DNA from 4 places in the Caloramator sp. E03 genome. Region 2 is predicted to be linked to each of the others. Evidence: riboswitches for the same ligand, from Rfam matches in the RefSeq annotation. Region 2 holds a riboswitch; each other region holds the start of a gene.
What was found. Region 2 has a riboswitch for fluoride ahead of FDN13_RS03580 (dynamin family protein). Riboswitches for the same ligand answer to the same signal wherever they lie in the genome.

Region 1: linked by a shared signal. The riboswitch ahead of FDN13_RS11335 (MutS-related protein) and the one ahead of FDN13_RS03580 (dynamin family protein) in region 2 are both predicted to bind fluoride.
Region 3: linked by a shared signal. The riboswitch ahead of crcB (fluoride efflux transporter CrcB) and the one ahead of FDN13_RS03580 (dynamin family protein) in region 2 are both predicted to bind fluoride.
Region 4: linked by a shared signal. The riboswitch ahead of FDN13_RS04260 (MFS transporter) and the one ahead of FDN13_RS03580 (dynamin family protein) in region 2 are both predicted to bind fluoride.

The regions. Positions count from the first base shown of each region.
Region 1 covers NZ_CP040093.1:2,357,966-2,361,187, reverse strand. Annotated here, with positions in the region: gene FDN13_RS11340 (MutS-related protein) at 1-477, opposite strand, end outside; gene FDN13_RS11335 (MutS-related protein) at 477-2,000, opposite strand; fluoride riboswitch at 2,051-2,113, opposite strand; gene FDN13_RS11330 (SH3 domain-containing protein) at 2,192-3,222, opposite strand, start outside.
Region 2 covers NZ_CP040093.1:693,279-696,500, reverse strand. Annotated here, with positions in the region: gene FDN13_RS03585 (MalY/PatB family protein) at 1-1,051, shown strand, start outside; fluoride riboswitch at 1,390-1,463, shown strand; gene FDN13_RS03580 (dynamin family protein) at 1,533-3,221, shown strand.
Region 3 covers NZ_CP040093.1:1,425,196-1,428,417, reverse strand. Annotated here, with positions in the region: gene recR (recombination mediator RecR) at 1-127, shown strand, start outside; gene FDN13_RS07050 (hypothetical protein) at 178-393, shown strand; gene FDN13_RS07045 (nuclease-related domain-containing protein) at 509-1,780, shown strand; fluoride riboswitch at 1,850-1,907, shown strand; gene crcB (fluoride efflux transporter CrcB) at 2,008-2,442, shown strand; gene crcB (fluoride efflux transporter CrcB) at 2,442-2,798, shown strand; gene FDN13_RS07030 (DUF190 domain-containing protein) at 2,812-3,144, shown strand.
Region 4 covers NZ_CP040093.1:828,345-831,566, reverse strand. Annotated here, with positions in the region: gene FDN13_RS04265 (IS1634 family transposase) at 1-823, opposite strand, end outside; fluoride riboswitch at 1,234-1,297, shown strand; gene FDN13_RS04260 (MFS transporter) at 1,340-2,524, shown strand; gene FDN13_RS04255 (NUDIX domain-containing protein) at 2,750-3,205, shown strand.

The DNA.
Region 1 (3,222 bases), 1.3 Mb from region 2:
AAAATATTCATTATCAAGTTCCCTATCTATCATTTTAAAAAAATTCTTAAATCCTTCTGATTTAAAATTGTAAGAATTATCCTCTGAAATCTTTTTTATTTTTTTTAGCATTTCTACAAACATTTCAAGAACATCTATTGAACTATCTAATATAGCAGCAGGATATCGTGTGAAAAATCCAAAATAATATTTTCTTTTATTTGTTATAGCTTCACAGGCAATGTTATACAAGTTTCTAACAATTGATGAATTATTAATACAATCTTTTAAAATGTTTTGCCTGTAGATTATCGTATCCAAATCATTAATACTTAAAAGCAAAGCTTTTTTAGATACTTCAAGTAAAAACTCATCACCCATAGACATAGAATAAAACAATACATTCAAATTTAAATCCTTTATAAGTTCTTCTGAATAAAATGGTAGTTTTTTATTTATATCAAAATCCTTATCTTTATACATCAAAAGAGCTTTCATTATTTAATTCTCTCCTTTACCCAATCATAAGTTAACCTATATTTTTCAGCAATAGATACAGCATAAGAAAGCCCATCGGCATTCTTTCTTAAAATCTTAAAGGTTCTTACATTGGGGTCATTAGGCTCAACAGTACTAACAAGGCTTACCGTTTTTTCATTAAAAGATGTTAATTCATATATAAAAGTTACACAGACACATAATAAATCAAGCTGGGATATTCTCCTCATTATTTCTTTTCCTAAAAAGATAGCATCTTTTAATGTTGTTGAAGCAAATATTTCATTAAGAATTACAATGCTATTATGTGTAGCTTCGTTTAGTATATCATGTATCCTTATTAGCTCATCTTGAAGTTTGCCATTATTATTGTTAATATCCTCTTCCTTTTCAAAATGAGTAAAAAGTTTATCATATAAAAACAGCTTTGCATCTCTGCCTGGGACAGGAAGTCCTAAGCTTGCAATATAGTGAAGTTGCCCAAACATACGTGCAAAAGTTGTCTTTCCTCCTTGATTAGGACCTGTAACTACAAATATACGTTCCTTATCTTTAAGATAAAAATCATTACATACTATATCTGATTTTTCATTTATAAGCTTTGTTGCAAGAGCAATGTCAAAGGCATCATAAGCATAAATGTTCTTTGATATATTTACATCAGGATAACAAAAAGAAAGTCCATTCTGTATAAATATTTTCATATATTCTATATAGGATATATAAAATTGTATTTCTCTATCAAAAGCTTCTATTGTTTTATCTAAATAATTAATATTTTTCTCACAGAAATAATCAAGGTTTAAAAATAAATCCTCGTAAAGCTTAGCTACTAAATCCAATATCATAGCTTCAACATGATTCATTTCTATATAGTCATTAAATTCTACTCTATAATCTTTAACTACACCTTTTTTAAATTTTTCAAAAGTCTTATCTACCTCTTCACAATAATCCTTTTCATTTTCATATTTTTTAACTCTTACTTTACTTCCCTTAATATGAACACAATATTTTACTTCTGATAAATCCTTCTTTAATTTCTTTGTTTCATTTAAAAGAACAACAAAACTATTTGATTTAATATAGGAATTTATATAATCACGAAAAGCTATAAGCCCATTGGATTTTAAACAAATAGAATTAAGATCTTTTACAAGAATATTAACTGCATCACAATATATTTCAACCCCATCTAAAAACCATCTTTCCTTTTGATATTTATAAATCATTTTATCTGCTTTTTTTAAATACTCCCTCATCATGCACATATTCTGTGCAAAGGATTTTATGCTATTAAAAAGCTCTTCCTTTTCTAAATCCTTCATTATTTCATGCCTGTAATTGACTTCCTCCACACTTTTTAAAGGGCTATAAAAAAATGGGGCTAAGTTATAATCATTTTTTCCTAAAGTTATCGTATTTACTATCTTATCAAGATTTAAATCCTTAAAATAAGAAGGCTCTTCCTTTTTTATATCAATATCCTCAAACTTTTTAAATAAAATGCTGCAAAATAACATTAAAACCTCCTCCTTAACATAATAAAAATAAAACAGCTGATAACTCCTACATTAACGTAGAAGCCATCAGCTGTTACCAGCAATTCACAGGGAGCTTCATCCCTAAAGATAATATATCATTTTTTTGTCTTTTATACAACATTTTCTAAATAAACTAATTTAAAGATTCTCTTACCAATTTGTAAAAAATTTTATTCTTCAAAATCCAATACCTTTGTAAACTCTTCAATAAATGTTTTTCCATCCGCTCTTTTAATAAGAGCTGATGTTACCATAACAGTATTTGCAGGAGCAAATTCATATTTATCACCTATTTTTTCTCCATATCCATGAAATGCATGAATAATATATGGTCTTTTATCTTCCATTCCAACATACATCATAACATGTCCATCCATAAAAACTGCAGCTCCAGGTTTTATTTTTTCAAAAAGATTTACTCTATCTTCAACTGACATTTCATTATTAAATTCACAAACTATACCCTGTGCATTCTCTTGATCATCAGCATTTCTTGGAAGTTTAAATCCAAAACATTTGTATGTATACATTATAGTACTTGAACAATCCCTGCCTTTAAAGCTATCCCCCCATCCATACCTTTTCCCGAGGGTTTTAAATACCTGTTTTAAAATATTCTCTCTTGTGTAGGGTAAATATCCAAAAGACACATCTTCTGTTATAGGAATAAGTGCATTTTTTATTTCAAAATATCCTTTATCATTTCTGACAGCAAGCTTTACAACATATTGTCCAACAGTCAACTGATTATCTAATGATAAAGGTTTATCTTTTTCAATAGGAATTTTAGTTCCCATTGTAAACTCAACATTGGATATCCTCCTGTCGAAAGGATTATATACAGTATGAACATGTTCTCCTGTAACTACAATAAAGTCTTTACTTTCTACATAATCAAAAATATCTTCCTTTTTTCCAACTGCAATATCTTCTGCCCTTACCCATCCAAAGTAGTTATACATTATAACAAAATACCACTTTCTATCACTGCTTTCATGAAGTATAACCAGTGGTTCAAAGGCTTGACACCCTGTTTCCTGAAATCTATCAAGTTCTTTATCCACAGCAGTTTTAAACACAGGAGTATCATCAGGAAAACTTCTAAGGTCCGTATTTCTTACAGCTATTCCATACTTTATATTATTTTTATTTTTAATTCCGTAAATATTTGTATTATAAATAAGTCTATCGTAGAAATCCT
Region 2 (3,222 bases):
TATACTGAATTCTTTTAAAAAAGCAATCGACAGAGGAGTATTTGGATATACTTATGTTTATGATGAATTTTATGATGCAGTAATAAACTGGAAGAAGGATATGCATGGAGTTGAGATTTATAAAGAATGGATAACTTTAAGTTATGGAACGGTATCTACTCTGCATTATATTGTTCAGGCATTTTGCAATGAAAATGATTTTGTAATAATTAATACTCCAGTATATGAACCCTTTAATGGTGCAGTAGTAAAACAGGGAGTAAGATGCATCTATAATAAATTAAATATTATTGAAAACAGATATTACATAGATTTTGAAGAAATAGAATCTCAGCTTAGAGAATTTAAACCAAAGCTATATTTGCTTTGCTCACCTCACAATCCTTCAGGGAGGATATGGAGCATCGATGAATTAAGAAAAATTGCAATGCTTTGCAAAAAATATAAAACTATTCTTGTTGTTGATGAAGTACATGGAGAGCAGATACATTTTGGAAGATTTTATTCTATTCTTTCCTTGGAGGAGGAATTAATGGATAATATAATATTGCTTTCTTCCCCAAATAAGGCTTTTAATTTGGGAGGGCTTAAAACTTCATATTCTATTATTCCAAATAAAAATATAAGAGAAAGGTTCAGAGAAAGACTTTTTAAAAATTCGATAACTTCACCAAACGTATTTGGAATAATAGGAATAATATCAGCCTATAATGATTGCAAAGACTATCTTAAGGAAGTTACAAAATATATTTATGATAATTATTTATATACTGTAGATTTTATAGATAATAAAATTCCTAAACTCTCCTATATGAAAATGGAGTCTTCATATCTTTTATGGATAAATATTAGTAAAACTGGAATTACATCCACTGAATTTACTAAACTATTATCATCAGAATATGGTGTTTTAGTTGAGGATGGAAATAATTTTGTTTGTGATGGTGAAGGATGGATAAGAATAAACCTTGGGACCCAAAGAGAAAATATTAAAAAGGCTATGGAAAGGATAGAAAAATGTGTTCAAAATTTAGATAAGATTTTTTCATAAGTTAATTTTGATGGCCGATGATTCCGGTCTTTAATTATTATGCCGCCATTATAGGCGATACCTTGGCTATGAAAGTCCCTTATGGGCTTGGTAGAAAGGATTAATAGCTTATAACAAGTGCATTTGCCATAAGGAGGAATATGAAGAAATAGGTGTAAAACTTCTGTTTCAATGAACAAAAGTTATTAAAAAAAAAGATACTCATATAATTCTATAAGATGTAATATACTGGAGAAAAATCAATACATTACAATAACAGTAGTGGTGTTATTAAGGTTATTGAAAAGGTAGTAGGGGAATAACTAGATTGTTGATATTTTATAATATTTTTGTTATAATTTTACATGGGAGATGAAGTTCCTCCTTGGAGAATATTCCTAAATGCTTTATAGCTGATGACTTCTACTTTAGTAGAATTCATTAGCTTTTTTTATTTATAAAAGGATTATATTTTCACTAATATATAGAAAGGAAGGTTGTTGTGGGTATTTCAATATATGATATATTAGATGATTCTATTAAATTATTAGAAGAATCTGATGTTTGTAAAGATCAACTTGAAAAGCTTTTAAAGTTAAGGGAAAAGTTAAAGAATAAAGAGATTATAATATCTGTTGTGGGTCAGTTTAAACGTGGCAAGACAACCTTTATAAATAAGGTTTTAGGAGATGATATACTACCTGTTGCAATTATTCCTATAACATCTGTTGTTACAAGACTTCAGTATAGCCCTACTTCTTGTGCAAAAGTTATTTTTAAAAATGGAGAAGAAAAAGAGGTTCCTTTAGATAATCTTTCTATTTATATTAGTGAACAGGAAAATCCTAACAATCAAAAAGAGGTGGAATATGTTAAAATATTCTATCCAAGCAGTATATTAAAGGAAGGAATAATACTTGTAGATACTCCTGGGGTTGGATCGATTCATAAACATAATACTGATGCTGCTTATTCTTTTATAAAAAACAGCGATGCCATAATTTTTATGCTCTCTGTTGATAGTCCAATAAATGAAATAGAAAGAGAATTTTTGAGTGCGGCAAAAAAGTATGCATCAAAGTTTTATTTTGTAATTAATAAGATAGATGTAATAAATAGCAGTGAACTTGAAACATATTTAAAATATTGTGAAAATGTTATTTGTGAAATAATGAACATTAATTATATTGATTTTTTCCCTATTAGTGCTCAGAAGTTAATAGGGGTTGAAAAATTAATATCAATTATTAAAAGAGATGTAAATCATTCTAAAGATGAAATTATTGTAAATTCAATAAAGATAAAAACAACTGATATATTAAAAACTGTTTTATCAAAGATACAGCTTTATATCAGTGCATTAAAAATGCCTATTGATAGTTTAGAGGAAAAAATAAAAGAGCTATATGATAAGCTAAAAGAATTAGATAGGATAACTGAAGATATTTTTTATCATGCTGAAAAAAATACAGACAACCTTATTCAAAATATTGAGGAATACTTTAAGATAAAGGTAGATAATATGGTAAGTGATATGGAAAAAATATTAAAAGATGAGTATGAAAAGAATAACTTTTTAAGACCAAGAAAATTAGAAGAAAAGTTGAAGTACATTATTGATAGTAGCTTGGTTGAAAAGCTTGAGAGTATGAATGAAGAAGGATTAGAGAAATTAAAAATTGGGTATGAGAATATAATAGAAATGCTTAATAATGACATCAATGATATAAAATCTTATATATCAAAAACAGTATATGATATTTTCAATGTAGAGTACAGCTATGAAAAAAATGATTATATTCTCTCTAATAAAGAGGATTTTTATGTTGAAGTTGATAGCTTTTCAGGTTCATTTTTTATAAATATTAATGATTTTGTTTATATTATGCCAAAATCGTATTCAAATAGGATTATATATCAAAAGTTACTAGATAATATGAAAAGAGCTATTGAGCGAAATAAAAACAATATGCTATACAATTATAGATATAAAATTCAAGAAAGTCTTCGTTCCTTTAAGTTAACATTTACAGAGGACTCATCTAATCTGCAAAGGGATATTCAAAACACTTTAAATAAAGTTATATTAAATAGAGAGGATAAGAATATGGAGGTTGAGAACAAAATAAAAAAATTAAATAGTTTGTGTGAAAATATAGAGGATATTGTTAAAAACTGTTACCCAAGCTAAG
Region 3 (3,222 bases), 730 kb from region 2:
AAGGCTCCTAAAACCCCTTGGAGTAAAAGTTACCCGAATTGCTCACGGGATTCCTGTTGGAGCAGACCTTGAGTATGCTGATGAAGTAACTTTGAGTAAGGCACTTGAGGGAAGAAGGGAGATATAAAAAGCTTTTATAAAATTAATTGTATAGCTAAGTAAAGCTGGAGGATAATAATGATAGATTTACAAGTTGAAGATAAAATTGAAATTGACAATGAAGTAAGGAAAATTATTATTTCAACAATAGAGGATAATAAAGAAAATTTAAATGAAAATGATGAGCTTTTTATATGCGTAAATGAAGAGGGCAGAAAAAAATATTATTTAGTTGAAAAGAAAAAGAATATTTTTAAAGTTATAACAAAGCTTGATGAAAAATATGTTTTTTAAAAGATAAGAATATAATTTTTTAGATGGGTCAGCAATGACCCTGTCTTTTATATTTAAAAATAGCAATATATTTAACAATGAAAAGTTCTTAGAACATATAAAAGAGGGGAAAAATATGCAAGTATTAATTAACAGAGTTATAACGTGGATTAACATAATACTATGCTATTTTATACTTATTGCATTTTTAGATTTAGCTTTTACTTCTAAAATGTTTTTAATATTTAAAACAATATTAGGTATAATTACTTTAGTTTATGGTCTAACATATTCTGCTTATCAAAAAGAAAAACTACTTAATTACTTAAAAATAGAAGAGAAAAAAAAGCAGGAAAAAATAAAAAGAAATTTGATTTTGGACAAGCAGAAAAGATATTATCAGTTTAAAGGCAACATTAATACTATTTTACCCGATATAAATTTTATAGAAAACGATAAAAAAGTATATTTAAATAATGACGAAAGGATGGAATATTTAAATAACCTTATATTATCTATTAAACAAATAAATGAAGATGCTGAATTTAAAAATATGAATATTATTCTGCAACCTCATTTAGAACTTATTAACAATATTTTTAGGATTAATAATGAAATTAAACATAAAATCAATATTGATGTATTGGAAGATTTAAATATACATAGCAAAATTATGAATATAAATAATATATTACATAATTATAATAACTATTTAAGAAATATGTCTGAAGTATTTAAAAATGATTATTTTTCTATAAAAGTTGGTATAGAAGGAGAAGAAGCAGTAAATAGACAATTGGCTATTTATAATGATATTTTACATAATTATTCTAATGTTAGATTTGAAGTTGATGGAATTTCAATAGAAAATGATAATTTGATTGTATCACCCTTTGGAGTATTTTCTCTTGAAGTTAAGAATTTGGGAATAACTTCTAACTTCTCTATTAAAATAGAAAAAGATGGAAGATGGAAAAGGATATATAATAATGGACGCGAAGAAATAATGAAAAATATTACTGAGCAGACATACAGGCATGTAGGATTAGTTCAAAAAATGATAAATAATAAGCTTAAAGAGAAAGGCTATAGTGGGGAATACATACAAGTTCAAACTCTTATTGTATTTGCAAATGAAAATGTGAATATTATTAATGATAGTGATATACCTGTTCTTAGAGTTTCTAATATTTATCATAGCATTGTGAACAATTCTAAGCAAAAATTAGATGAAAACATAATAAAACTTATATTAGAAATAATTGAAGAAGAGAGACTTGAGTTAAAGAAATATGAAATTGATGAAATAAGTGAATATCTAAAGAATTTAGCATATACACTAAATGAAAAAATGATAAATTATAATCAATTATATACTCAGCTGCAAAGTTTAAATAATTTAATATGAGATTTTAATGAAGGTTGCATTTTTATTTTATTTGCTTGTAAATTATAATAAAATATGATATATTAATGCCATGTTTTTGGTGATGGAGTTCACCATAAATGCCTCGGCTAATGACTCCTACAAATAACAATAAAAGTTATTTGTAGGTTTTTTTATATTTCATTTATTTGTATTGAAAATGTTATAAGTAATTAAAATATTAATAACAGCAAGATGGAGGGGTAAGAATGAGGAAATATATATTAATTGCTATTGGAGGAGCTTTTGGAGCTATTTCAAGGTTTATTATAAAAGGCATACAGATATATAATTATAAAGAAAATATACCATTAAATACTCTTATTATAAATGTTTTAGGCAGTTTTTTATTGGCAGTTATATTAACTATTGCATTAGAGATTTGGGAATTTGATATAGATATTAGGCTTGGAATTGGAACAGGATTTTTAGGAGCCTTTACAACTTTTTCAACTCTTTGCAAAGAAACTGTAATTCTTATTCAAAAAGGATTTTATTTTTCAGCATTAAATTATGTAATGACGTCAGTTATGCTGGGCCTTGCCTCTGCTTATTTTGGCATTGTTTTGGCACGTGAGATAATATCAAAGATAGTGAAAAAAGAATATGATGACATGAAAAATATTGAAGGAGAGATGAAATAATGGACTTTATACTGCTTGGAATAGGCGGAGCATTAGGAAGCGTTGCAAGATTTAAAATAGGAAAAATTATCGCTGAAAAAGCTAATACTACCTTTCCAGTTGGTACTTTTATAATAAATATTACTGGTGCCATACTTTTAGGAATTGTAAGTGGTGCTGATGTAAATAAAAATATTTATTTATTATTTGGGGATGGTTTTTTAGGAGCTTATACTACCTTTTCAACCTTTATGTATGAAGGATTTAATCTCTTTGGAGAAAATGAAAAAATAAATGCCTTTATATATATATTATCTACGTTGTTTTTAGGAATTATTGGTTATATAATAGGATATAAGATAGGAAAATTTATTTAAGAGGTAGAGGATTATGGATATTAGTGGGAAGTGTAAACTTTTAAAAATATACTTAAGTGAAGATTCAAAATATAAAGGGCACAATCTTTATCATGCACTTGTATTAAAATTAAAAGAATATGGTATAGCAGGTGTTACTGTTGTAAGGGGAATAGAAGGATATGGTCAGGAAAAGCGTCTTCATACTGCAAGGGTTATGGATTTATCCTTAAGCCTTCCTATTATAGTTGAAGTAGTTGATACTGCAGAACGTATAGAAAAGGTGCTTCCGATTGTAAAAGAGATGGTAAATGAAGGCCTTATGATGATAACGGATGTTGAAGTTATAAAATATGGCAAAGCTTGAGATTTAAAAGTATCTTTTGTTATTCAAAAGGTACTTTTATTTTTTTATTTTGCCTGTTGAGTAAAATTCACATAGTTA
Region 4 (3,222 bases), 140 kb from region 2:
CTGTACAAATGATAAATTTTGAAAGCCCAAATTCGGATATAATTTTTTGCTCTAAAGGTTTTAAAGTTACTTGTTCATTAGTATTACCTTTGTTTATACAAAATGCAAGGGGGATGCCGTCTCCATCCATGAAAAGTCCCATTTGAACAATTGGATTGGGTCTATGTTCCTTCGATACTCCATACTGTTTTAATCCTTCTTCCTGTTCAATTTCAAAGAAATAGTTGGTGCAGTCATAATAGAGAACTCCTTTATTACGATTGCAAACTTTAAGACTGTTCTTATATAATTCTGACTGAATAAAATCTGTTTCTTCTGAAATTACTTCTAAAGCTCTATAAATATGCTGAAGCTCAAAATCAGGCTGCTCAATAAATTTTTTTGATAGTTCGTATGTAGCAAGCTTAGATGATGGATAAATAATTCTTGCATAAATTAATCTTGATAGTATTGAATTTAGATTAAAATTAAATTTATGTTTATCCGAAATATTTTTACAGATATTTTGCAGCCCAAGCTCGTTATATATTTTTTGTAAAAACAAGTAACTACCATTAAAAGTATGCTGTTCGTCTTTGTTAATTTGTTTAACAGGCGAGTATTTTACTAATATTTCTCTTTTCTCTTCTTTTTCTTTTCTATTTAACTCTTCAACGTACCTCTTCCCCCATTCTATAGGGTCTTGTCCGTTTAGTTTTTTTAAAAGTTCATCATAAGTGCCAAGCTTCTCAACTACTTTTGATGTACGCTTGCCTTTTTCATAAACAGATTTAACTACATATAAGGATGCTGCATTTTTTGATTTAACAATTTGTAATCTCATTTTTTCACATCTCTTCATATATTTATATCTATATTATAACACATTGTTACACATTGTGCACTATAAAAATTTAAAATTTGACAAAAAAATAAGCCTATATCAAGGCTTTAAGGCACTTTTTTTGTCTTGCAACTGTCAAAGACCCGATATTTTCTCATAACAAACCTCCATAAATGATTGTCAATTTATAATATGTTTTATAAGGAGGGAGTGTTACTTGTACTTATTGAATGATATATGATATAGCTTTAATTATAAATATATGGATGATTTTATGAGGATCCATAGAGTCTATGCAAAATAATAATATGTTAAATAAAGTAAATAATATTATTTTAAGATATTTAAAGATTTAATCTATATTTTAGGATTAATTCGGCCTTGAAAAAATATATAAAAATGAAATATAATAGTTTTGTGGTGATGGAGTTCACCTAAAATGCTTGGTAATAAGCTAATGACTCCTACTTTACTGTAGGGTTATTGGCTTTTTATATTTTTTGGAAGGGTGATTTTATGGGAAAAAAGAATGACATTGTAAAAGAGCGAAATAATGTTTATACGTTAGGATGGGTAGCTTTTTTTGGTGGCTTTGGGCAGGACATGATACAGCCAATTCTTCCAATTTTCTATTCAACTGTTCTGGGTTTAAGTAAAGAGACAATAGGTCTTATAGAGGGAAGTTTAACAACAATTGTAAGTGTTTTTAAAATAGTATCAGGTATTATTTCTGATAAGTTAGGAAAACGAAAGATTATTGTTTTTATAGGCTATTTACTTTCTGCAATAAGCCGCTTTTTATTTGGTACTGTGTTTTTTGCATGGCAGGCTTTTATTTTGCGTTTAATTGATGGTATCGGAAAAGGAACAAAGGATGCTCCTCGAGATGCACTGGTTGCCCAATCGGCTAAGGAAGGACATGTGGGATTCTCTTTTGGATTTCAGCGTATGCTTGATACTTTAGGTTCTGTAATCGGGCCACTTGTAACAGCAGGGATACTTTACCTTTTTGCAAGTGGAAATATGCGTTACAGAATAATATTTTATATTGCTGGTCTTATCTCTGCTATAACAATACTTTTAATAGGCATTTTTGTAAATGAAAAAGCTTCATCTGCTTCAAAGGAACAGTCAAAATTTGATTTTAGTGTATTGAAGGATAAATTTCTTTTATTTCTTATTATAATGCTTATTTTCACATTGGGTAATTCAAGTGACTCATTTTTAATACTCCGTGCCCAAGATGTTGGTATAAGTCCTGTAATAATACCTATTGTCTATGCGGTATTTAATCTTTTTTATGCTTCGTTATCAGTTCCTGCAGGCAGCCTTTCAGATAGAATTGGAAGGGTGAAAGTAATGAAGATTGGATGGATTATTTATGTTTTATCATATATAGGATTTGCATTTGCAAGCCGACCTTGGCATATATGGATAATATATATATTTTATGGTCTTTATTATGCGACAACTGAAGGAATTGCAAAATCACTTGTTGCTCGAATTGTGCCTGATAACAAGCGCGGTACTGCATATGGACTATACAATGCTTCATTAGGCATAATGACATTGCCGGCAAATATTATTGCAGGTTATCTTTGGGATAATGTTTCTCCTTCAGCAACATTCTTTTTCGGAGCTGCATGTGCTTTTATTGCGTTTTTAACTATAAGCGTTTCAAATATAGAAAAAGCTGCTTAAGCAGAGTTATGTAGGATATGGATAATGAAAGAAACTTTCTATTAAGTTTATATAATAAGTGCACTTGGAAATATATGAAAGAGTAAGATTTTGGAATTATAAGGAAAGTGTTAATGTAATAAGTACCGTAAGTTTTTATATTGCGGTACTTATTTGAGATTCAGTATGAAGATAGATAAAAAAGTTATATAAATATTTAAATAACTTTAAAAAGGAGTAGTTTTTATGATTGATATCAGGGTAGGTGTTATTGTAATTCAAGATAATAAAATTCTTTTAATAAACCATCTTCGAGATGGCAAGAGATATTGGGTATTGCCGGGCGGCAAATTAAGACAGATTGAAACTTTAAAAGAATGTGGAGAAAGAGAAGTTGAGGAAGAAACCTCTTTAAAAGTTAAAGTAACCGAACTTCTTTTTACTGGAGAAACCCTCTGGCCAGATGGTGAAAAACATATTATAAATTTTTTCTTTAGAGGTATCCCACAATCAGGAGAAGTAAAAAAACCTTCATGGTGTTTCCCAAATGAAAAATGGGATTTTCCTGAATTTGTACCACTGGAAAAAATAAAAGAAATTTTACTTTTTCCTGATATAGCTGATGCTATTCTTGAAATTGCATCTGGAAAAGAAATTAGTTCAAGATACTTAGGTAATATATGGAAAGAAAATATGGGTTGATGGTGTTATTTATTAGA